One region of the Tepidibacter aestuarii genome, then DNA from elsewhere that is predicted to be linked to it. Evidence: riboswitches for the same ligand, from Rfam matches in the RefSeq annotation. Region 1 holds a riboswitch; each other region holds the start of a gene.
The links. Region 1 has a riboswitch for glycine ahead of M2214_RS12270 (alanine/glycine:cation symporter family protein). Riboswitches for the same ligand answer to the same signal wherever they lie in the genome.
Positions count from the first base shown of each region.

Region 2: it holds a riboswitch for glycine, as region 1 does, so the genes downstream of both, gcvT (glycine cleavage system aminomethyltransferase GcvT) here and M2214_RS12270 (alanine/glycine:cation symporter family protein) in region 1, are expected to answer to the same signal.
Region 3: it holds a riboswitch for glycine, as region 1 does, so the genes downstream of both, M2214_RS06055 (ACT domain-containing protein) here and M2214_RS12270 (alanine/glycine:cation symporter family protein) in region 1, are expected to answer to the same signal.
Region 4: it holds a riboswitch for glycine, as region 1 does, so the genes downstream of both, M2214_RS03610 (alanine/glycine:cation symporter family protein) here and M2214_RS12270 (alanine/glycine:cation symporter family protein) in region 1, are expected to answer to the same signal.

Region 1 covers NZ_OW235315.1:2,463,817-2,469,494, reverse strand. The annotation lists glycine riboswitch at 538-631, shown strand; gene M2214_RS12270 (alanine/glycine:cation symporter family protein) at 807-2,252, shown strand; gene M2214_RS12265 (nitrite/sulfite reductase domain-containing protein) at 2,422-3,084, opposite strand; gene M2214_RS12260 (DUF3798 domain-containing protein) at 3,394-4,524, shown strand; gene M2214_RS12255 (sugar ABC transporter ATP-binding protein) at 4,592-5,678, shown strand, end outside.
Region 2 covers NZ_OW235315.1:1,238,541-1,244,218, reverse strand. The annotation lists gene M2214_RS06015 (formate--tetrahydrofolate ligase) at 1-134, opposite strand, end outside; gene gcvPB (aminomethyl-transferring glycine dehydrogenase subunit GcvPB) at 149-1,600, opposite strand; gene gcvPA (aminomethyl-transferring glycine dehydrogenase subunit GcvPA) at 1,600-2,940, opposite strand; gene gcvH (glycine cleavage system protein GcvH) at 3,032-3,418, opposite strand; gene gcvT (glycine cleavage system aminomethyltransferase GcvT) at 3,519-4,625, opposite strand; glycine riboswitch at 4,764-4,844, opposite strand; glycine riboswitch at 4,848-4,950, opposite strand; gene nagZ (beta-N-acetylhexosaminidase) at 5,224-5,678, opposite strand, start outside.
Region 3 covers NZ_OW235315.1:1,249,553-1,255,230, forward strand. The annotation lists gene M2214_RS06050 (PFL family protein) at 1-1,241, opposite strand, end outside; gene M2214_RS06055 (ACT domain-containing protein) at 1,259-1,528, opposite strand; glycine riboswitch at 1,714-1,804, opposite strand; gene M2214_RS06060 (hypothetical protein) at 2,038-2,433, opposite strand; gene M2214_RS06065 (MarR family winged helix-turn-helix transcriptional regulator) at 2,636-3,139, shown strand; gene M2214_RS06070 (GNAT family N-acetyltransferase) at 3,145-3,651, shown strand; gene M2214_RS06075 (exonuclease domain-containing protein) at 3,896-4,828, shown strand; gene M2214_RS06080 (ATP-binding protein) at 5,114-5,678, shown strand, end outside.
Region 4 covers NZ_OW235315.1:762,722-768,399, reverse strand. The annotation lists gene thrC (threonine synthase) at 13-1,500, shown strand; gene thrB (homoserine kinase) at 1,510-2,388, shown strand; gene M2214_RS03610 (alanine/glycine:cation symporter family protein) at 2,427-3,806, opposite strand; glycine riboswitch at 3,862-3,944, opposite strand; glycine riboswitch at 3,947-4,014, opposite strand; gene M2214_RS03605 (NAD(P)/FAD-dependent oxidoreductase) at 4,468-5,678, opposite strand, start outside.

The DNA of each region.
Region 1 (5,678 bases):
TATATACTAAGGGATTATAAAATTTTCGTTCTGTGGATAACATTGATGCAAGAACTACACTTGCAATTATTTTGAGCAACGGAGACCGTAGGGATCGTTGGCGATATGAGTCAGTGCGTAGCAACTAGACGAATTTTATATATATAATATATTTTTTATTTTAGAATAAGAAGATTTGCTAAGGTTAATACTATAACTAGTTCTGTAAAGAATATATTTAATATTCCTATAATACTAGGTTAAGTAGTATTAATATGTAACTTTAAAGGAAATAAAAAATATTTTTAGAGTATGTGAAATTATAGGACTTAGAAATGCGATAGTAAGCGAAGCTAAACAATATTTTTCTAAAGAATAATATTTATATAAATTAACATTGATACAGATGTTAATTTTAAATAGCAAAGAATTCGATATGTTATAAATGTTTGGAATAATTAGAAAATTAAGAATAATATATTGACATTTGACTATATATTAACGTATAATAATAATTAGTTAAATGAGTTCGGATGAAGATAATGAGAAAACGTTATCAGACGAGCCTCTGGAGAGACTCTACAAAGAGCACCGAAGGGGAAAGCTAATAGAAATTAGTCAAACTCTCAGGTAAAAGGACAGAGATTATTCTTACCGGAATAAATCCCAAAAATCAGATTTTCATGATTTGACTTTTTGATTACTTTTCTTTATAGCTTTTCGTTTTACTTATCATTTTTTTATTTTAGTTTTACTTTTCAATGTTTTATAATTTCAAGTTTTGTTTTTTGCATCAAAAACCAAAAAAATTTAAAAGGAGGAATTATATGGAGCATCTAGTCGGTGTCTTAAATGGATTGATTTGGAGTAAAGCACTTATTATTTTATGTTTAGGAGCAGGTATATACTTTTCTTTCAGAACTCGTTTTTTACAAGTTAGACTTTTGAAAGATATGGTAAAGCTATTATTTGGAGGATCATCGTCAGAACAAGGGGTTTCTTCATTCCAGGCATTTGCGTTATCTGTATCAGGTCGTGTAGGAACTGGAAATATAGCAGGGGTTGCAACGGCTATAGCAATGGGAGGACCTGGAGCATTATTCTGGATGTGGGCAATAGCCTTTTTAGGAGCAGGTTCAGCTTATGTTGAGGCTACTTTAGCTCAAATATATAAGGTTGAACAAGATGGAGAGTATCGTGGAGGACCAGCGTATTATATAGAAAAAGGAATGAACAATAAGTGGTATGCAACTACATTTGCAGTTGCAACTATAGTAGCAATGGGATTCTTTTTACCAGGAGTTCAGTCTAATAGTATAGCAGCAGGACTTAATAATGCATTTGGGATAACTCCTACAGTAACAGGAATAATATTAGTTGTATTCTTAGCACTTATAATATTTGGTGGAGTTAAGCGTATAAGCAAAGCAGCTGAAATAATAGTACCTCTTATGGCTACAGGTTATATATTGGTTGCACTTATTGTAATAATTGTTAATATTTCTGAATTACCTGGAGTTATAGCATTAGTATTTAAGAGTGCATTTGGAGCACAACCTGCTTTTGCTGGTATACTAGGTATGGCTATTTCTTGGGGAGTTAAGCGTGGTATTTATTCAAATGAAGCAGGTCAGGGAACTAGCCCGCATGCAGCAGCTGCAGCTGAGGTTTCACATCCTGCAAAACAAGGATTAGTTCAAGCATTTTCAGTATATATAGATACTTTATTTGTTTGTTCAGCTACTGGATTCATGATTTTAATTACTGGAATGTACAATATTTACGATAAATCTGGAGGATTTATAGCTAATAATTTAGGAGATGTTGAAATAGGGCCTATATACACTCAAAGAGCAGTTGAAACTCTATTACCATCTTTTGGTGGTGCATTTGTTGCAATAGCTTTATTCTTCTTTGCATTTACTACTTTGATGGCATATTATTATATTGCTGAAACTAATGTTGCTTATTTAATAAGAAAGAGCAATAATAAATCATTAATAAATGTATTGAGATTTGCATTACTTGGAGCAACTTTCTATGGAGCTATAAAGACTGCAAACTTAGCATGGGCATTAGGAGATATAGGTGTTGGTACTATGGCATGGCTAAATGTTATAGCAATACTTATAATGGGAAAACCGGCTCTTATAGCACTTAAAGACTATGAAGAGCAAAAAGCAGCAGGCAAGGACCCTGTATTTAATTCTAAAAAGTATGATATAAAAAATGCAGAGTTCTGGGAAAATACTACTGATAGCGTTAGTAAATAATTCAAAGAAAAGACCCCGTAAGGGGTCTTTTTCATTTGCTAGAAAATTATGAAAATTTGAATATATAGATAATATTGATGAAAGAACTACAGCATCAACTATTTTAAGCAACGGAGCCCGTAGGACTCATTAGCGACATGAGCCATGCGTTAGCGTGAAGCGAATTTTATTATTCTACTTCTTTTCTAAATTCATCAAGTCCAACTCTATCTATATATGATCCTAATCTTTCATGTCTTTTAGCATTTTTAGAGTATACTTTGACTACCTTATCTATTATTTTAAATACTTCATCTTCATCAACATGTTCAAATAAAGTATCACCTAATCTAGGCTTCAGTCCTCCTTTTCCTCCAACTTGGATTCTAAATCCTTTAGGAGTACCCATTATACCTATATCTCTGAAATGATTATCTGCACACGAGTTTGGACATCCACTAACGCCTATTTTAAGCTTGTTTGGAAGACTCATTCCATGATATAGCTCATCTAGCTTCATACCTACTCCTACTGAATCTTGTTGCCCTCTTTTACAAAATGTTGTTCCAGGACAGAACTTAACACTTCTTACACAAAGCCCTATAGCAGCTCCTGGCTTCATTCCTAAATCTTCCCAAGCATTGTCTAGATCATCCTCTTTAAGTCCTACAATTGCTATTCTTTGAGATGATGTCAATTTTACTGCTTGCGCGCTGTATTTATCAGCAGTATCTGCAATCTTTCTTAATTTGTCAGTTGAAATAATTCCTCCAGGTAAATGAGGTGCTATTGCATATGTTTCTTTGTCCCTTTGAAGGACAGCCCCTTTTTCTAATAAATCTTTCTTAGACATAAAAATCCCCTTTCTAAATAAATAATGGTAAAAACTTACCTAATATATTATTCCCCAAAAATTAGCCGCAAAACAGAAAAGTTTAATTTTTTATGCAAAGCAAGAATTATAAACATAAAATTAACAAATTTACAATATAACCTAATTTGATCTAAAGGTTAGAAAATTGCGAAAAAAGAATAGTGCCATATGTAAAAAATTAAAAATATATAAAAATCCACTTGAATGACTATAAAAATAAATATAACATGCATGAAAGTATATAGTACATGCATATCTATATATTAACAAATTAAAAGGGGGTCAAAAATGATTAAGAAGATTTTAGCCATATTTATGGCAGCAGTTATGATTATAGGGCTGGTTGGATGTGGTCAAGTAGCTGAGAAAGAGGAAGTTTCTAAGATTGGAATTATGACAGGTACTGTATCTCAAGGTGAAGAGGAGTATAGAGCAGCAGAAAAAATGAAGAAAAAATATGGTGATAGGATAGTTCTTCAAACTTATCCTGATAACTTTATGAAAGAGCAAGAAACAACTATAGCAAATGTTATGAGTATGGCATCAGATCCAGAAGTTAAAGCAATTGTTATTGTTCAAGGTATACCAGGAGTATCGGCAGCTATAGATAAGGCTAGAGAGATAAGACCAGATATGTTATTTGTGGTTGGTGTTCCAGGAGAAGACCCAGATATGATAGCATCAAAAGCTGATGTAGTACTTCAAGCAGATGAACTAGGAATGGGAACTAGTATAGTAGAACAAGCTAAAAAAATGGGTGCTACAAAACTTGTTCACTATTCATTCCCAAGACATATGTCTTATCAATTACTTGCAATGAGAAGGGACTTACTTAGAGAAACTTGTGAAAAGTTAGATATGGAGTTTATAGATGCAACAGCACCAGATCCAACTGGAGATGCAGGGGTTCCAGGAGCGCAACAATTTATATTAGAAGATGTTCCAAGAAAAGTTGCTGAGCTTGGAAAAGATACTGCATTCTTTAGTACTAACTGTTCTATGCAAGAGCCATTAATAAAAGCTGCTTTAGAGCAAGGAGCTATATATCCACAACCATGTTGTCCTTCTCCATACCATGCATTCCCAGGTGCATTAGGAATCCAAATACCTGATGATAAAAAAGGTGATGTTGATTATGTAGTTGAAGAAATCAAATCTAAGATAGCTGAAAAAGGTGGAACAGGTAGATTCTCTACATGGCCAGTTCCAGTTAATATGATGTTTGTTGAAGGTGGAGTTGAATATGCTAAGGCATTCTTAGAAGGAAATACTAATGGTAAGGTAGACAAAGCTAAAATAGAAGAAATATTTAAAAATGTATCAGGTATAGATATGAAATTAAGTACATTCACGAATGAAAGTACAGGAAATACATTTGATAATTTCTTTATGGTACTTTCAGATTATATAACTTTCTAAATAAGGATATTAAATATAGGGTTGCCTTTTTATGGCAACCTTAATTTAGATATAAGGGGGATTTGGGTTGAGCGAAGAATATGTCATTCAAATGAAAAACATTAAAAAAGATTATTTCGGTAACCAAGTTTTAAAGGGAATAAATTTATCAACTAAAAAAGGAGAAATACATGCTCTTTTAGGAGAAAATGGAGCTGGTAAATCTACACTTATGAACATATTGTTTGGGATGCCTGTTATCCATTCTACTGGTGGATTTGAAGGTGAAATACATATAGATGGTAAAAAGGTTGATATTAAGTCTCCTAATGAAGCAATGAAACTAGGAATAGGAATGGTACATCAGGAGTTTATGCTTATTCCAGGATTTGATATAACTGAAAATATAAAGCTGAATAGAGAAACTACTAAACACAATATCCTAAGTAAAGTTATGGGACCTAGTTTAAAAAGTCTAGACTTTGATAGTATGAATAAGGATGCAAGAGATGACCTAGATAAATTAGGAATAGATATTGATGAAAAATCCAAGGTATCAGGACTTCCAGTAGGTTATATGCAGTTTATAGAGATTGCTAGAGAGATAGATAAAAGTAATATAAAGCTTTTGGTATTTGATGAACCTACAGCGGTTTTAACAGAAAGTGAAGCAGATAATTTATTAAAGGCTATGAAAAGAATATCTGACTCAGGAATTGCAATACTGTTTATAACTCATAGATTAGATGAGGTAATGGAGGCAGCTGATAATGTAACAATACTAAGAGATGGTGAGTTTGTAGCAGCACTTGATAAAAATGATACAAATGTAATGCAGCTTGCAGAATTGATGGTTGGTAGAAAAATTGAAAGTTTAAATACTAATGAAGAAATTAATAGTGAAAATGAAGAAGTAATGATGTCTATTAAAGATCTAAAAGTATCTATGCCGGGAGAATATGTAAAGGGTGTAAATTTAGATATTAAAAAAGGAGAAATTTTAGGTATTGGGGGTCTTGCTGGACAAGGTAAAATAGGTATTACAAATGGAATAATGGGTCTTTATCCGAGTGAAGGAGAGGTATTGTTAGATGGTAAGAAACTAAAGCTTAATGCTCCTAAAGATCCTTTAAATAATAAGATTGCATTCGTTAGTGAGGACAGAAGAGGAATTG
Region 2 (5,678 bases), 1.2 Mb from region 1:
CATATGTCTAATGACAATTTTCCTTTATACTTACCATATAGCTCTATATCATCTTCCGTTATTCCCAATGTTTTAGCAACTTCCAATATAGGTAACATCTTTGCCTCTTGAGCTATTTGAACATCAGTCTTCATATATGTATCCCCCTTTATTTATTCCACTTTAGAATTAAATTTCTTGCTGCTCTTGCCTCATCAACTCTTCTTATAGGTGTATTATATGGTGCTCCTTTTAACATTTCAGGATCTTCTTTAGCTTCTTTTGCAATTTTTATCATAGTTTCGATAAATCCATCCATAGTTTCTAAGCTTTCTGTTTCGGTTGGCTCAATCATAATAGCTTCATTAACTATGAGTGGGAAATATACAGTTGGTGGATGATATCCATAGTCTAATAATCTTTTAGCTATATCAAGTGTTGGTACTTTTAGATTATCTCCTATACCACCTAATACGAATTCATGCTTACATACTTTATCTATTGGTAAATGATAGTGTTCTTTTAATTTCTTCATCATGTAATTTGCATTTAATACAGCCGTCTCACTAACTTCTTTTATTCCTTCCCTACCCATGGCTAATATATAAGTATATGCCCTTAACATAACTCCATAATTACCATAGAATCCTTTTATTTTTCCTATAGATTCTGGTCTATCATAATCTAATATATATTTACCATCCCTTTTTTCTACTACAGGAGCAGGTAAAAATTTAGCTAAATGTTCCTTAACTCCTACAGGACCACTACCTGGACCTCCTCCTCCATGAGGAGTTGAGAATGTCTTGTGTAAGTTATAGTGCATTACATCAAATCCCATATCTCCCGGTCTTGTAATTCCCATGATGGCATTCATATTAGCTCCATCATAGTATAATTGACCTCCTGCATCATGAACCAAATCTGCTATTTCTTTAATATTTGATTCAAATAATCCAAGAGTACTTGGATTTGTTAACATCAATCCCGCTATCTCATCACTTAAAACTTCCTTTAGAGCATCAATACATACCGAACCATCTTTATTTGATTTAATTTCCACTATATCATAACCAGCTAAAGCTGCAGTGGCTGGATTTGTTCCGTGAGCAGAATCAGGAACTATTATTTTAGTTCTCTTAAAATCATTTCTGCTATTATGGTATGCCTTTATTAGCATAATACCTAGTAATTCTCCATGAGCTCCAGCTGAAGGTTGTAAGGTTACCATATCCATTCCTGCTATTTCAGCTAGCATTTCACCTAGTTCATATATAACTTCAAGAGATCCTTGAACTGTACTTTCAGGCTGGTATGGATGAATTCTGCTTAAATCTTGCATCCCCGCTACATCTTCATTTATCTTTGGATTATACTTCATAGTACAAGAACCCAATGGATAAAAACCAGTATCTACACCATAGTTTTTATTAGACAAATTAGTAAAATGTCTAATTACATCTAATTCACTTACTTCTGGCAGATTTAGCTCTTCTTTATTTAAAAACTCTGATGGAATTATATTTGATAAATCTTTGTGTGGTACATCATTCTTAGGAAGCTTATATCCACATCTTCCAGGTTTAGATATTTCAAATATTAAATTATCATAGTTTCTCATTACAGCACCTCCAATACACTTGAAAGCTTGTCTATTTCGCTCTTAGTTCTCTTTTCTGTTACACAAAACATTAAGCTATTATTGTATTCTTCATAATCTTTTCCTAGTTCATACCCACCAAGAATACCTTCTTCTAATAGGTTCTCATTTACCTTGGCACTATCCAAATCACTAGTAACTACAAACTCTTTAAAGAAAGGTCTGTTAAATAAAGGCTTAAACTTTTTACTCTTAGTTATTTCATCAAAAGCATACTTAGCTTTTTGAGCAGATTGAACAGCAACTTCTCTTAATCCTTCTTTCCCTAAGGTAGTTAAATAAATAGTTGCCATCAACATGTTTAAACCTTGGTTTGAACATATATTAGATGTAGCTTTAAACCTTCTAATATGCTGTTCTCTAGCTTGAAGAGTTAAAACAAAAGCTCTCTTTCCATCTGCATCTACAGATTCACCTACTATTCTACCTGGCATCTTTCTAGCAAGCTTTGACTTAGTTGCCATAAATCCTAAATACGGACCTCCAAAATTTAATTCATTTCCAAACGATTGAGCTTCTCCTACTACAATATCCGCTCCTTGTTCCCCCGGACTCTTTAATATTCCTAACGATATTGGATCTACATAAGTTATTAATAAGCCTTTATTTTCATGTATTAATTCTCCTGCTTTAGAGTAATCTTCTATTATTCCAAAGAAGTTTGGACTTTGTATTATAACTCCTGCTGTTTCCTTACTCACCAGAGACTTTAAATGCTCCATATCTGTGACTCCATCTATCATATCCACTTCAATCACATCTATATTTTTATACTGCATATAAGTTTTTAAAACTTTTCGAGTCTCAGGATTCACTGTTTTAGATACTAAAATAGATTTACGTCTAGTATTCAAACAAGCCATTATTGCTGCCTCTGTACAAGCCGTTGCTCCATCATACATAGAAGCATTAGATACATCCATTCCTGTCAAATTACTAATCATAGTTTGATACTCAAATATAACTTGCAATGTTCCTTGGCTTATCTCAGCTTGATACGGTGTATAAGCAGTTAAAAACTCAGATCTTGAAGCTATATGCTTTATAATTGCAGGAATGTAATGGTCATATGCTCCTGCCCCTAAAAAACATGTTAACTCATTTAAACTCTTATTTTTACTTGCAATATTATTCATATGATTAAATATCTCTATTTCTGACATTCCCTCTCTTAAATTAAGATCTCTATCTAACTTAAGTTCTTCTGGAACATCACTGAATAAATCATCTACAGATTTTACATTTATCTCATTTAACATATATTTTTTATCTGTTTCTGTATTGGAAATATATCTATGCATAGCCTGCCTCCTTCATACTTTATATAAAGTGAAACTTAATTCAGATGGAGTTTAACCCATCTGAATTTTTAACTTTCGGAGAAACTAATTTCTAATGGCTTTCACTTTCACAAAACTCCTTATATCCATCATTACTCATTAAGCTCTCTAATTCTGATAAATCACTAATTTTTACTTTTAATATCCAGTTTTCATAAGGATTACTATTTAAAAGTTGAGGTGTAGTTTCTAACTCTTCATTCACCTCTATAACAGTTCCTGAAACTGGCATATAAGAATCTGATGCAGCCTTAACAGATTCAATAACTCCAAATGCCTCTCCAGCATCCAATTCATCATCTATCTCAGGCATTTCCACGTAAACGATCTCCCCTAGGGCATGCTGAGCATAATCTGTAATCCCTATACAAACTTCTTCTCCCTCTACCTTAATCCACTCATGATCCTTTGAATAATAAATTCCTTCTACTATTTTCATAATAAATTCCTCCTTAATATTTTTATAATCATGATTATTTTTAGAATATTCTGAATATATTTCGCGTAAATGTATTAACTTTTTCAACTTAGTTAAGTTCTTATTTCTTATAGTTTTTAGTGTAAAATCTCTTACTTACCACTTCGGCCTTTAAAATTCTTTTTCTAACCTTTATTTCAATGGTTGTACCTAGTTTTGAATACTCTATAGGAACCATGGCAAACCCTATATTCTTCTTAACTGTAGGAGCCGCATATCCAGTAGTTACAAATCCTACTTGCTTTCCATCTGCCCATACTTCATAACCATGTCTAGGTATTCCCTTATCTATCATTTCAAAACCTACTATTTTTCTCTTTAATCCATCTGCTTTTTGTTTAACTAAAGCCTCTTTTCCTATGAAATCATCTGTCTCTAACTTTACAAAGAATCCAAGCCCTGCCTCTAGTGGAGTTATATCTTTAGATAACTCATTCCCATAAAGAGGTAATGCAACTTCAAACCTTAAAGTATCCCTAGCTCCCAGTCCCACAGGTTTTAATCCTAGATCTTTTCCTACTTCCATAAGTTGCTCCCATAAATACTCTGCTCTGTCATTATCTAAGTAAATTTCAAAACCATCTTCTCCTGTATACCCCGTTCTTGAAACCAAACAACTAACTCCAGCTACATCTACATTTCTTCTACAGTAGAAAAACTGTATTTCTTTTAAATCCGTATCAGTTAGTTTTTGTAGAATTTCTTGAGCATTAGGTCCTTGTATTGCCAATTGACATACTTGATCAGATATATTCGTAAGTTCTATATCATACTTATCTGAGTTTTTATTCATCCACTCAAAATCCTTATCTATATTACCAGCATTTATCACAAGGAAAAAATGTTCTTCATTGAATCTATATACTAACAAATCATCTACTACCCCACCGTGTTCATAACACATAAAGGTATACAATACTTGATTATCTTCAAGAGCAGATACATCATTAGTTACTAAATTCTGTACAAATTTAAATGCATCATTACCTTTAACTTCAACTTCTCCCATATGAGATACATCAAATAGACCAGCCTTATTTCTAGTAGCCTCATGTTCTGAAGTTATACCCTCATATTGAACTGGAAGCTGCCACCCTGAGAAATCTATTATCTTTCCTCCATACTTCTCATGGGTCCCAAAAAGAGCAGTTCTTTTAAGATTTGACATTTCATTTCTCCTCCTTAAAATAATTTTCAATATGTATATCTAATATGATTCTCATATTATACCTAAAAGACATAGTCTTATTCTTTGCATAAAAAAGAGAGATATAAAGGCATGACGATTTTCACTGCCTTTATACCCCTCTGTCCTTTTTTACCTGAGAGATTTTACACACTATGGTGTATTTCCCCTTCGGCGTGGAAACAATCCAACTTTCCAGAGACCCATCAGATAACGATACTTTTGCCTGAAAGTTTCTATGAAAATTTGGCTTTTTTTCATATTGCTTCTTCGGCTATCTTTTAAAGATATCTCACGCTACCCTCATTTGGATAATCATATTTAATATTTGTCTTTATATTATATTACTTTTCTGAATATTTCAACAATTGATATTAACTTAACAACATATAAAAATACAGATTTATAAGTATACATTTACCATAATATGTATTTATTTTGTCAACTAATTACAACACCTATAATTTTCACCATCAAATTCTTGTTCAATTTATAATATTCATAAAATTCGTTTATTTTTTTATAATATTAATTTCTATTTTTTAATTTAAGCTTAAAAGTTAGTAGTTTTTTTGACATTCTAAATATCATGTAAATTATATTTTCTCTTTAATCTAATAATTCTTTTTACACTTTCATCGATTCTTTCTATACTAATTTCTCCACTATTAACAGCTTCTTTTAAACCTTCTAATGCCTCAATTTGCTTTTCTTTAGTATGACACATTAAAATAATGTCAGCCCCTGCTTTGATAGCTTCGACTGATGCGTCTTTAGTCCCATAATTATTTGCAATAGCACCCATTTCCATATCATCTGTAATTATGATTCCATTAAAATTCAATTCATTTCTTAAAATATCAGTCAATATTTTTTTAGATAGAGTAGCTGGTTTGTTACTTTTATCAATATTAGGTAAGACTATATGAGCTGTCATTACTGCATCTGCTCCTTTATCAATAGCTTCTTCAAATGGAATTATCTCAAATTCATCAAGCCTTTGTTTGTCGTGATTTACAACAGGAAGTCCTATGT
Region 3 (5,678 bases), 1.2 Mb from region 1:
GCCTTATCCCCAAGAGTTTTTCCGTACACAGGAATTATTCTTACGCCAGTGGTTTTGTTGTTTATAACTCCAATAGCTGCTTCATCTGCAATGATTGCAGATATAGTTGTATCAGGTGTATCACCAGGTATAGCTATCATATCAAGCCCTACAGAACACACACATGTCATAGCTTCTAACTTTTCTATGTTTAACGAACCTACTTCTACTGCATTAATCATGCCTTCGTCTTCACTTACGGGAATAAATGCTCCACTAAGTCCTCCTACATGAGAAGATGCCATAACGCCACCTTTTTTTACCGCATCATTTAAAAGAGCTAAAGCAGCAGTAGTTCCATGGCAACCACAACTTTCAAGCCCTATTTCTTCCAAAATTCTTCCTACACTGTCTCCAATAGCAGGAGTTGGAGCTAGTGATAAATCTACAATTCCAAATGGAACACCAAGTCTTGCGGAAGCTTCATTGGCTACAAGTTGACCAACTCTTGTTATTTTAAATGCAGTTTTCTTTATTGTTTCTGCAACAATATCAAAACTTTCTCCTTTTACATTTTCAAGAGAAGATTTTACAACTCCAGGACCACTTATTCCAACGCTTATCACACATTCTGCTTCTCCTACTCCATGGAATGCTCCTGCCATAAACGGATTGTCCTCAACTGCGTTGGCAAATACCACAAGCTTTGCACATCCTATACTGTCGTTTTCTTTTGTAAGAAAAGCTGTTTTTTTAATTATAGTGCCCATATCCTTAACAGCATCCATATTAATCCCTGACTTTGAGCATCCAACGTTTACAGAAGAAAAAACTCTTTTAGTAACAGCCAAAGCTTCGGGAATTGAATCTATAAGTATTTTGTCTCCTTTTGAATAACCTTTATGTACAAGAGCTGAAAATCCTCCAATACAGTCAACGCCTACAGTTTCAGCTGCTTTATCTAGTATTTTTGCAAATTCTACATAATCTTTATCATTACTAGACTGAGCAATAAGAGAGATAGGAGTTACAGATATTCTCTTATTTATAATAGGGATTCCATATTCAGTTTCAATTTCTTCTCCTACTTTTACTAAACTTTTAGCATATTTTACAATTTTATTGTAAATTTTTTCTCTTGATTTTTCTCCATCGCTATCACAACAATCTAAAAGAGATATTCCCATTGTGATTGTTCTTATGTCAAGATTTTCATTTTTAATCATATTTATTGTTTCCATTATATTTTTGAAGTTAGTCATATTTTATCTCTCCATTCTTAAATTTTGTGCATTGAATTAAATATATCTTCATGTTGAATTTTAATAGAAACATCTATTTTATTACCAGCATCTTCAAGTTTATTTTTTAATTCGTTAAAATCTATTTGCATTTTTTCTAAATCTACAAACATTATCATTGTGAAATAATCATGCAAAAGTGTTTGGTTTATATCCAAGATATTAACACCATTTTCTGAGAGTACAGAAGTTACCCTATGAATAATCCCTATTTTGTCTTTCCCAATTACAGATACAAATGCTTTCATTGTTAATCATCTCCTCTTTGATTTAATTATTGTTTTTAAATTTAAATATATTATTTCCAAAAAAATTAAAAAAGACTAAATTTCAAAATTTAGTCTCTGGAGATTAAGATTTTGTAATTAAAGAGAAAGCTATTATAATTGCCAATATTAAAGCAATTATAATTAATAGGTATATTCTTTAATATACAAAATCCTCTGTCCTTTTACCTGAGAGTTTCACCAAAAATTTTGGCTTTCCCCTTCGGTGCTCTTTTGAGTCTCTCCAGAGGTTCGTCCAATAGCGGTTTAAAAATTTTATTCCGCTATCTTCAACCGATTGTATGAAATTAATAAAATGATTCTAACATAAACTATTTATATGAGTCAACTTAAAATTAAATATTATATTGTGTTATATTTAAAATAAATTTAAAAAATGGTTGAGATTTTTTAAAAAATGGTTGAGATTTTAATGAAAAGATTAAAAAAGGAATATCTCACATTTTATTGTGAGATACTCCTTTTTATTTTTATTTTAAAAATTTCATTTGATCTTTACGATGCTCTTGTTTTTCTTTAGCTCTTTCAAGATCTTGTTGATTCATATTCTCATGATTATGTTCTATATATCCCTGAGTATAATGGTAATTTTGCTCTAAGTTTTCAAGATCATTATCGCTTTCATGTTGTCCATATGCTATTATATTTTTTAAATTATTTATTTGATGCTCTCTTTCACATTGAACTTCTTTACAATGTTCAATTTGTTCAGGAGAAGAAATATCAGAATGCTGTTCAAGATGACGTTCTGTTCTTGTATGTTTTTCAACTAAATCTACAAGCTCATCTATTCTACGAGCATTTTCTAAATCTAAATGTTCGCTTTTATTTGTATTTACATTATGATCTTTTTCAAATTGTTTCATTATAAAACCTCCTTAAATTGAATGTACTATTATTTTCTCATGTTTGAAAATTAAAATACCTTATAAACATTTCCAACTAAAAAATTACATATGAAAAAAGATGTTTTTAAAATTTTTTGGATTCATATAAAATACAATGAATAATTAAAAGTAGAGATATAAGAGATGAAAAATATAGTTGAAATTTCAATGAATTTAAAGTATGCTAATATTGGTTGAAACTTCAACTATAGTTTCGGAGGTGAAATTTATTATTAAGTTACATAGTCATATTTTAAGAGAAGTAGGAACATTATCTAGAACTATACATGCTATAAGTGATATGAAATTTAAAAAACTTAATTTACAAAAAGGTCAGTTTATATTTCTAACTCGTATATGTGAGAATCCAGGTATTAGTCTTATGCAGTTGTCGATATTATTAAAGGTAGATAAAACAACAACGACTAAAGTTATTCAAAAGCTAATGAATGAAGGATATATAAATAAAGAAAAAGATGAGGTTGACAAAAGAATATATAGGCTATTTCCTACTGAAAAGGTTTTAAATATATATAATTCTGTTATTGAAGAGGAAAATAGAAATATAGAGATTTGCTTTAAAGGTTTTACAGACGAAGAAAAATCTGTAGTATATGAATTGATAAAGAAAATGAAAGAAAATATAGAAGCTAATTGGCACGAACTAAAAAATTATAAGGAGTGATTACAATGATAAGAAAAGCAGTATTAGGTGATTTAAACAATATTATGGAAATTATAAAAGAAACTATAGAAGAAATGCATTCTTATAATAATTATCAATGGGATGAAAACTATCCTCAATCTAAAGATTTTGCCAATGATATTGAAAAAGGGGATTTATATGTTGATGATATAAATGGACAAGTTGCTGGATTTATATGCGTTAATTATGTAGAACCAGATGAATATAACGGATTAGATTGGTCATTTGATGAAAAAGCGATGGTAATACATAGAATGGCAGTTAATTTTAATTGTAGAAACAAAGGAATTGGTATAAGTTTAATGAAATTTGCTGAAGAATTAGCAGTAGCTAATGGAGTAAAATACCTAAAGACAGATACTTATTCACTAAATACAAAAATGAATAGTTTATTTAAAAAGCTTGACTTTAAATTAATTGGAGAAATGAGTTTTTTAGGAAAAGAAAAACCTTTTTATTGTTATGATAAATTATTAAGTAGATCTATATAGGGACGTGTAAGTAAAGTAACATACAATCAATAATATAAAAGCTATTAAAGACCAGAAAAACTTGGTCTTTAATAGCTTTTATATTATTATGATATTTTAAGATAAACTTTACTGTGAATTTTAATTTATAGTAAACTATATAATATAGTATTTTAGATTATTATGTAATTAGTAAGAGTAAAATTCTGTTTTTGCTAGTTTGAAGTTGGATTAAATATAAGAATAAATTAGAAGGAGAAGTTAAATGGATTTTGTATCAATAGATTTTGAAACAGCAAATGAAAAGAGAAATAGTGCATGTTCTTTAGGCATTGCTGTTGTGAAAGATAATAAAATTGTAGAAGTAAAATATTGGCTTATAAAGCCATATGAAATGCGTTTTGCACCTATGAATATATGGATTCATGGTATTGTTGAAGAAGATGTTGAGAATGAAAGAAATATGAATGAGTTGTGGCATGATATAAAGCCGTATCTTGAAAATAATTTTGTAATTGCACATAATGCATCATTTGATATGAGTGTGCTAAGAAATACATTGGATAACTATGGAATTTCTTATCCTGGGTTTAATTATTCTTGTACAATGGTGATGTCAAAAAATTATTATACAGATTTAGAAAACTATAAGCTTAATACCATTGCTAGGCACCTAGATATAAAATTTAAACACCATCATGCAGGTGAGGATGCTGCAGCAGCAGCTAATATATTGATTAATATTTGTGAAGAGCTTAATGTAGATACCGTAGATGAGTTAAGTAGTAAGTTAAACTTAAGAATTGGGAGAATGTATGAAGGTGGATATAGTTCAGCAGGTTCATTAATAAGTTCAAGAAGAAAAAGGATAACCAATAGAAGCACAGGAGAAATAACAATAAATCAAAAAAGAGAAGATATTAATAAAGAACATCCATTTTTCAACAAAACTATTGTATTCACTGGTCCTTTAGATTCACTCTCTAGAGCAGAGGCTATGAAGAATGTTATTAATGTTGGTGGAATCGTAGGAAGTAGTGTAACAAGAAAGACAAATTATCTTGTAGCAGGAGTTTGTAATATTGAAAAGCTATCTTTTGATAAGAAGAGTAATAAATTGAGAAAGGCAGAGCTGTTTATAGAAAAGGGACAAGATATACATATAATATCAGAATCTAAATTCTTTGATATGATTTAAAAATATTATAATTATATATATTATAATAACGAGAAGCCTTACTAATAGAAATATTGGTAAGGTTTTTTGTATTTTAAGTACGTTACAAAGGTAGTAGTGAAGGATAGAATTTACTTGTAGCAGTATAAAGACAATATTTGTAAAATGATGTATAATAAAAATGCTAAATAATTTACAAATATGTTAAAAAATATATTTAAAAACTGAATTTATAATGTATTAACTACTAAAAAGTAATATGAAAAATTTGAATTATACAATAATATTTAGGGGGTAACAGCTTATATGTTTTGTAATAACATTGATATGAAAACAATTCTTGATAATGTACCTGTACCTATTATAGTTTTTGATAATAATAATGAAATTATAAGTATAAACTTAGAAGTAATATATCTGTTTAATAATATGCATACAGATCTAGATTATATAAAAAACTATATAAAAGACTGGATTAAAGAAGAATTAATCAATTTAAAAAATGATGCTACAAAAGAGTTTTTTAGTTTAGAAAAAATACTTAAAATAAATGAGAAGAATCTATATTTCAAAATTAAGTTAAAAAAAATAGAGAAAAATATTATTGTTGTTTTAAATGATATAACTAGCTATAAACAAACTGAGATAGAACTTAAAGAAAGTAAACAACATTTTCGCTCTGTTCTTCAAAATATGCCTATTATGATGGATGCTATTGATGAGAATGATAATATTGTAGTATGGAACAAAGAATGTGAGCTTGTTACTGGTTATTCAAAAGAGGAGATTATAAATGATTCCTCAATATGGGAAACGTTATATCCTAATAAAGAATATAGAGAAAAAATATTGAATCAAATAAGAGAGATGG
Region 4 (5,678 bases), 1.7 Mb from region 1:
AGGTGGTATTATATGAATATTTTATACAAAAGTACAAGGGGAGATATTAGTAAGGTCACCTCTTCAAATGCTATATTGAAAGGCTTGGCAAACGATGGTGGCTTATATGTACCTACAGAGTTCCCCTATATAGATATATCTTTTAAAAATATGATAAATATGACTTATAATGAAATCGCTTTTTATATAATAAATAAATTCTTTAGCGATTTTGATGAACTGACTTTGAAAAACTGTATAGATAATGCTTATAATGATAAATTTAGTAATAATTTAATAGCACCACTAAAAAAGGTAGATAACAGCTATTTTTTAGAACTTTATCATGGACCTACTCTCGCTTTTAAAGACATGGCTTTATCTATTCTTCCCCATCTTTTAAAAGCTTCTTGTAAAAATTTAAATATACAAAAAGAAATAGTTATACTAACAGCTACATCTGGAGATACAGGAAAAGCGGCACTTGAGGGTTTTAATAATGTAGATAATACTCAAATAATAGTTTTTTATCCTAAAAAAGGAGTAAGCTCAATTCAAGAAAGACAGATGATTACTCAAGACGGGAAAAATACTCATGTAATAGGCATAGATGGTAACTTTGATGATGCACAAAGAGGTGTTAAAGAAATTTTTTCAGACAAAGAATTTAATGATCTATTATCTAATAAAAATTATATGCTTTCATCCGCTAACTCCATAAATATAGGAAGATTAGTTCCTCAGATAGTATACTACGTCAATTCATACGTTCAACTACTAAAAAATGGAGATGTCCAAGAAAAGGAAAAAATAAATATAGTAGTTCCAACTGGGAACTTTGGGAACATACTAGCTTCTTTTTACGCTAAAAATATGGGTCTTCCTATAAACAAATTAATATGTGCATCTAACGAAAATAATGTTTTATGCGACTTCATAAATACAGGGATTTATGATATAAGGCGAGAATTCAAGCTTACCTCATCTCCTTCTATGGATATTTTAATATCTAGTAATCTCGAAAGACTACTATATGAGATAAGTAATAAAAATCCATACTTAGTAAATAATCTTATGGAAGAACTGAAAACTAATGGAATATACGAAATCGATGAGGATATGAAAAGCAAGCTAGGTGACTTTTACGCTGACTTTGCAACTCAAGAAGAAACGTCATCAACTATAAATGAAGTTTACAGGGATTTTAACTATCTAATGGATACACATACAAGTGTAGCTTACTGTGTTTATCAAAAATACAGACAAAAAACTAATGATTCTACTAAGACTATAATCGCATCAACGGCTAGCCCGTTTAAGTTCCCAGAAAGTGTTATAGAATCAATAGATAACAACTATGATATATTATCAGATTTTAGATTAATTGATAAATTATCAAATATATCAAATTTAGAAATTCCTAATCCTATAAAGGCACTGGAAAATAAAAGAGTAATTCATGGTAGTATTTGCAAAAAAGATAAGATGAAATCTATGATTAATAATATATTGAATGTGTAGGTGATTAATATGATAAGTGTAAAAATACCAGCAACGACTGCTAATGTCGGCCCTGGATTTGATTGTCTAGGAATAGCCCTTGATATATACAATAATTTTTTTGTTGAAGAAATAGAAGATGGTCTTGTAATAGAAGGTTGTGACGATGAATACTGCAATGAAGATAATTTAATATACAAATCCATGAAAAAATGCTTTCAAAGAATCGGATACAAACATAAAGGTATAAGAATAAAAATTGAAAATGATATTCCTATATCTAGAGGTCTTGGAAGCAGTGCATCTTGTGTATTAGGAGGAGTAATTGCAGCTAATAAAATAGCTGGTAACAAACTAAGTAAAGATGAAATTTTAAAAATTTCTTCAGAAATTGAAGGTCATCCAGATAATGTTGCACCTGCTCTTCTTGGAGGAATGGTTACTTCTATTAAAGAAGGCGATGATATATATTGCAGCAAAATAAACATTCCAAAAGGATTAAAGTTCTGTGCACTAATACCAGACTTTAAGTTATCTACAGAAAAATCAAGAGCAGTTTTGCCAAGTGAAATACCTTATAAAGACGGTGTTTTTAATGTAGGAAGAGTCTCTCTTATGGTATCAGCTTTAATAAACGGTCAATTCGATTTAATTAAACTTGCATGTAAAGACAGCCTCCATCAAAAGTACAGAGGAAGCTTAATTAAAGACTATGATAATATAATAAAGAAATGTAAAGATTTAGATAGCATAGGAGTATTCTTAAGCGGTGCTGGTCCAACTATAATGGTAATGCTTAAAGAAAATGACATAAATTTTTATAATAAAATTCAAAAATATACTTCTACTTTAGATAATAAGTGGAGTATAAAAGAACTTAATATAGACAATAAAGGTATAGATGTATAAAAGTAAACTCGATGGATTTAATCCATCGAGTTTTATTTTTAAGATGCTTGTTTTTGTTTTCTCAATTCATCAAAATACATCTTCGTTTCTGTTGATATAACTCCACTAAGTCCTATTATAGCAATAAGATTTGGAATAGCCATAAGTCCATTAACTATATCAGCTATTGTCCATATCAAGCTAAGCTTTAAGAAAGGTCCTATTGCAACAAGGAATATAAATATGTATTTAAAAGGTTTTATTCCTTTAACTCCGAATAAATACTCAGTACATCTCTCTCCATAATAATTCCAACCAAGTATAGTAGTAAAAGCAAAGAATATAAGTCCTACAGTAACTATTAACTCTCCAACAATAGGCATAGAAGGAAGTCCAGCTCTAAATGCAGCAGTCGTAGCTGCAGCACCTTCAACATTTGGATTATTCCACATACCAGTAAGAACTAAAGTTAAACCTGTCATTGTACATACTAGAATAGTATCAAAGAACGTACCTGTCATTTGAACTAAACCTTGTCTTACACAAGAATTAGTCTTAGCCGCAGCCGCCGCTATAGGAGCAGAACCAAGTCCTGATTCATTAGAGAATACACCTCTTGATATACCACTCTTTAGTGCAAGTGCAACTGTTGATCCTGCGAATCCACCTGCTGCAGCAGTTGGAGTAAATGCACTCTTTATTATAAAGCTCATTGTCTCAGGAATTTGACCTGCATTTAATAAAAGTATTATTAATGTACAAATTACGTATGATGCCGCCATAAAAGGAACTATAATCTCTGAAACCTTTGATATACTCTTTATTCCTCCAAGACTAACCATAGCAACACATATAGTAAGTATTACTCCTGTTACTATAACGGGAACATTAAACGCTATATTCACAGCTGATGTTATAGAGTTTACTTGTGCAAATGTTCCTATACCAAAGAAAGAAACTCCTATCCCAAATATAGCAAAGCATTTCGCAAGAAACTTATTTTTGAATCCTTTCTCAATATAATACATAGGGCCCCCAGACATTTGTCCATTATCATCTACAACCCTATATTTAACTGCTAAAAGTGCTTCTGCATATTTTGTTGCCATTCCGAAGAATGCAGCTACCCACATCCAAAATAATGCTCCAGGTCCTCCCATTCTTATTGCTGTTGCAACTCCAACTATATTACCTGTACCTATAGTAGCTGATAATGCTGTACAAACAGCTGCAAACGCAGATACGTCACCTTCTGCCTTCATATCTTTTGCCTCAGGATCTTCTGAGAAAAGATACTTAAGTGCTAATGGAAGTCTGAATATTTGTAAAAAACCTAATTTAAATGATAAAAAGATACCTGTACCAACAAGTAATATGAGAAGTGGTGGTCCCCATACCAAAGAATTGATAGATTGTGCAATTTGATTAATTTGTTCCATACTGTTTACCTCCTGCTTTTATTATTTCGAATTGATAAAAAAAGCCGGGAAAATTTCCCTGTCCTTTTACCTGAGAGTTTCGCATGCATGATCAAATGCAGTTTGCTCCTTCGGTGCTCTATAGAGTCTCTCCAGAGATTTGTCCAATAGCGGTCTTTATACCTGAAAGCTTTACTTCTTCGGTGCTATGCTCTCCCGCTATCTTCATCCAAAACATTAATGATGTTTCTAATCAGAGTATAGTATTTCCATTTTAGATTGTCAATAATATAACAATTTGTTTTTTTGTAATACATTTTAGTAATCATGATTAGATTACTCTTATTTTATTTATAATTTTATTTTCATTTTCCCCATGCATTTACGTCGTTTTTTGTCGTTTAGAAGTGATTTTCTGTATATTTCTTTGTATTTTTAATAAAATACGTGTTTTTCATTCGTTAATTTAATATCTATTTTGTTTTTTTAAAATTGAATTTTACATTAAATTATTATTTTTTCGAAATCATTCAATTTTCAGACTTATCAATTTAAATAAAAAAGTCTCACTTTTTAAATTTTAATTCCAGATTTTTTTAAGATTCGTAAAGAAAATTATAAAAAAAAACAGCTTTTTTATTTCTAAAAAAACTGTTTTTTCACAATAATTTGTTTCTAAATATCAATTATCAAATCTATTTACTTTAAACAATCTCATATCCTCATCTTTTTCTTCATGATATAGTTTACTCAACATAATTCCTCCTAATATAGCAAATAATATACCATTACCTCCATATCCTAGACAGTACCATAGATTCTCATGTTTTTTATCAGGTCCAATATATCCTAAGTTATCTTTAGTAGACTCAATGCATCCACAATATTTATACTCTATTTCTATATCATCTATATATTTGAACATAGATTTAAGTCTTTGTTCTAAAATAGAGTATTTTTCAAAAGCTATATCCTCATTCTCTATTTCTTTAAAATCTACATCTTCTCCACCTATAATTAATCTATTGTCTTTTGTAGTTCTAAGATAGTTATATGGATCAGAATTATCCCTAATCAATACACCTTCTTTCCAACCTCGAATTTCTTTAACTGGTTTAGTAGCTATATTAAATGTATTATTTTTAGTTCCAAAATTTTTATTCGTGAACAAACTAGTATTATATCCTGTAGCGACAATTACTTTTTTTGCCTTAACTTTATATCCGTAAGATGTGTAAATAATTACTCCTTTATCTAAATACTCTATTTTTTTAGCCTCGGTATTTTCATACACAAGTGCACCTTTTTTAATACTTACTTCAAGAAGGTGATTGGTAAATTTATATGGATCAATCTCGGCTCCTCCTTCTTTTGATAAAAGTCCAGCTTTTAAGTCAAAGCCATAAGGATTATCTAATTCGTCTATATATTCAACATTAAACCCATTTTCTTTTCTAAATTTGTATTCTTCCTTAATGCTGTTTTTTTCAAGGTTTTTAGCTGTATAAAGTAATGTATCTCTCTTTATGTAGTCACATTTATTACCATATTCCTCTACAAATTTTTCTATTTCTTTCAGTGCACACAATCCAAGTTCATATGATCTTACTATATTTTTACTCTCTATAACTTCTTTAAGTTCAGATGCATTTTCATCTAATTCATACTGTAAAAGAGATGTTGTAATACTTGTACTACCATGAGCTATTCTTCCCTTTTCAATTAGCACAGATTTTATATTATTTTTAGACATATAGTAAGAACATATACTTCCAGTAACTCCACCACCTACAATTACTACATCGGTTTCTACATCTTCAGTTAAATACGCATATTGATTGTTGGTACTATTTATACTGGTAAATATAGGTTTACCTTTCACATATCCTTGCA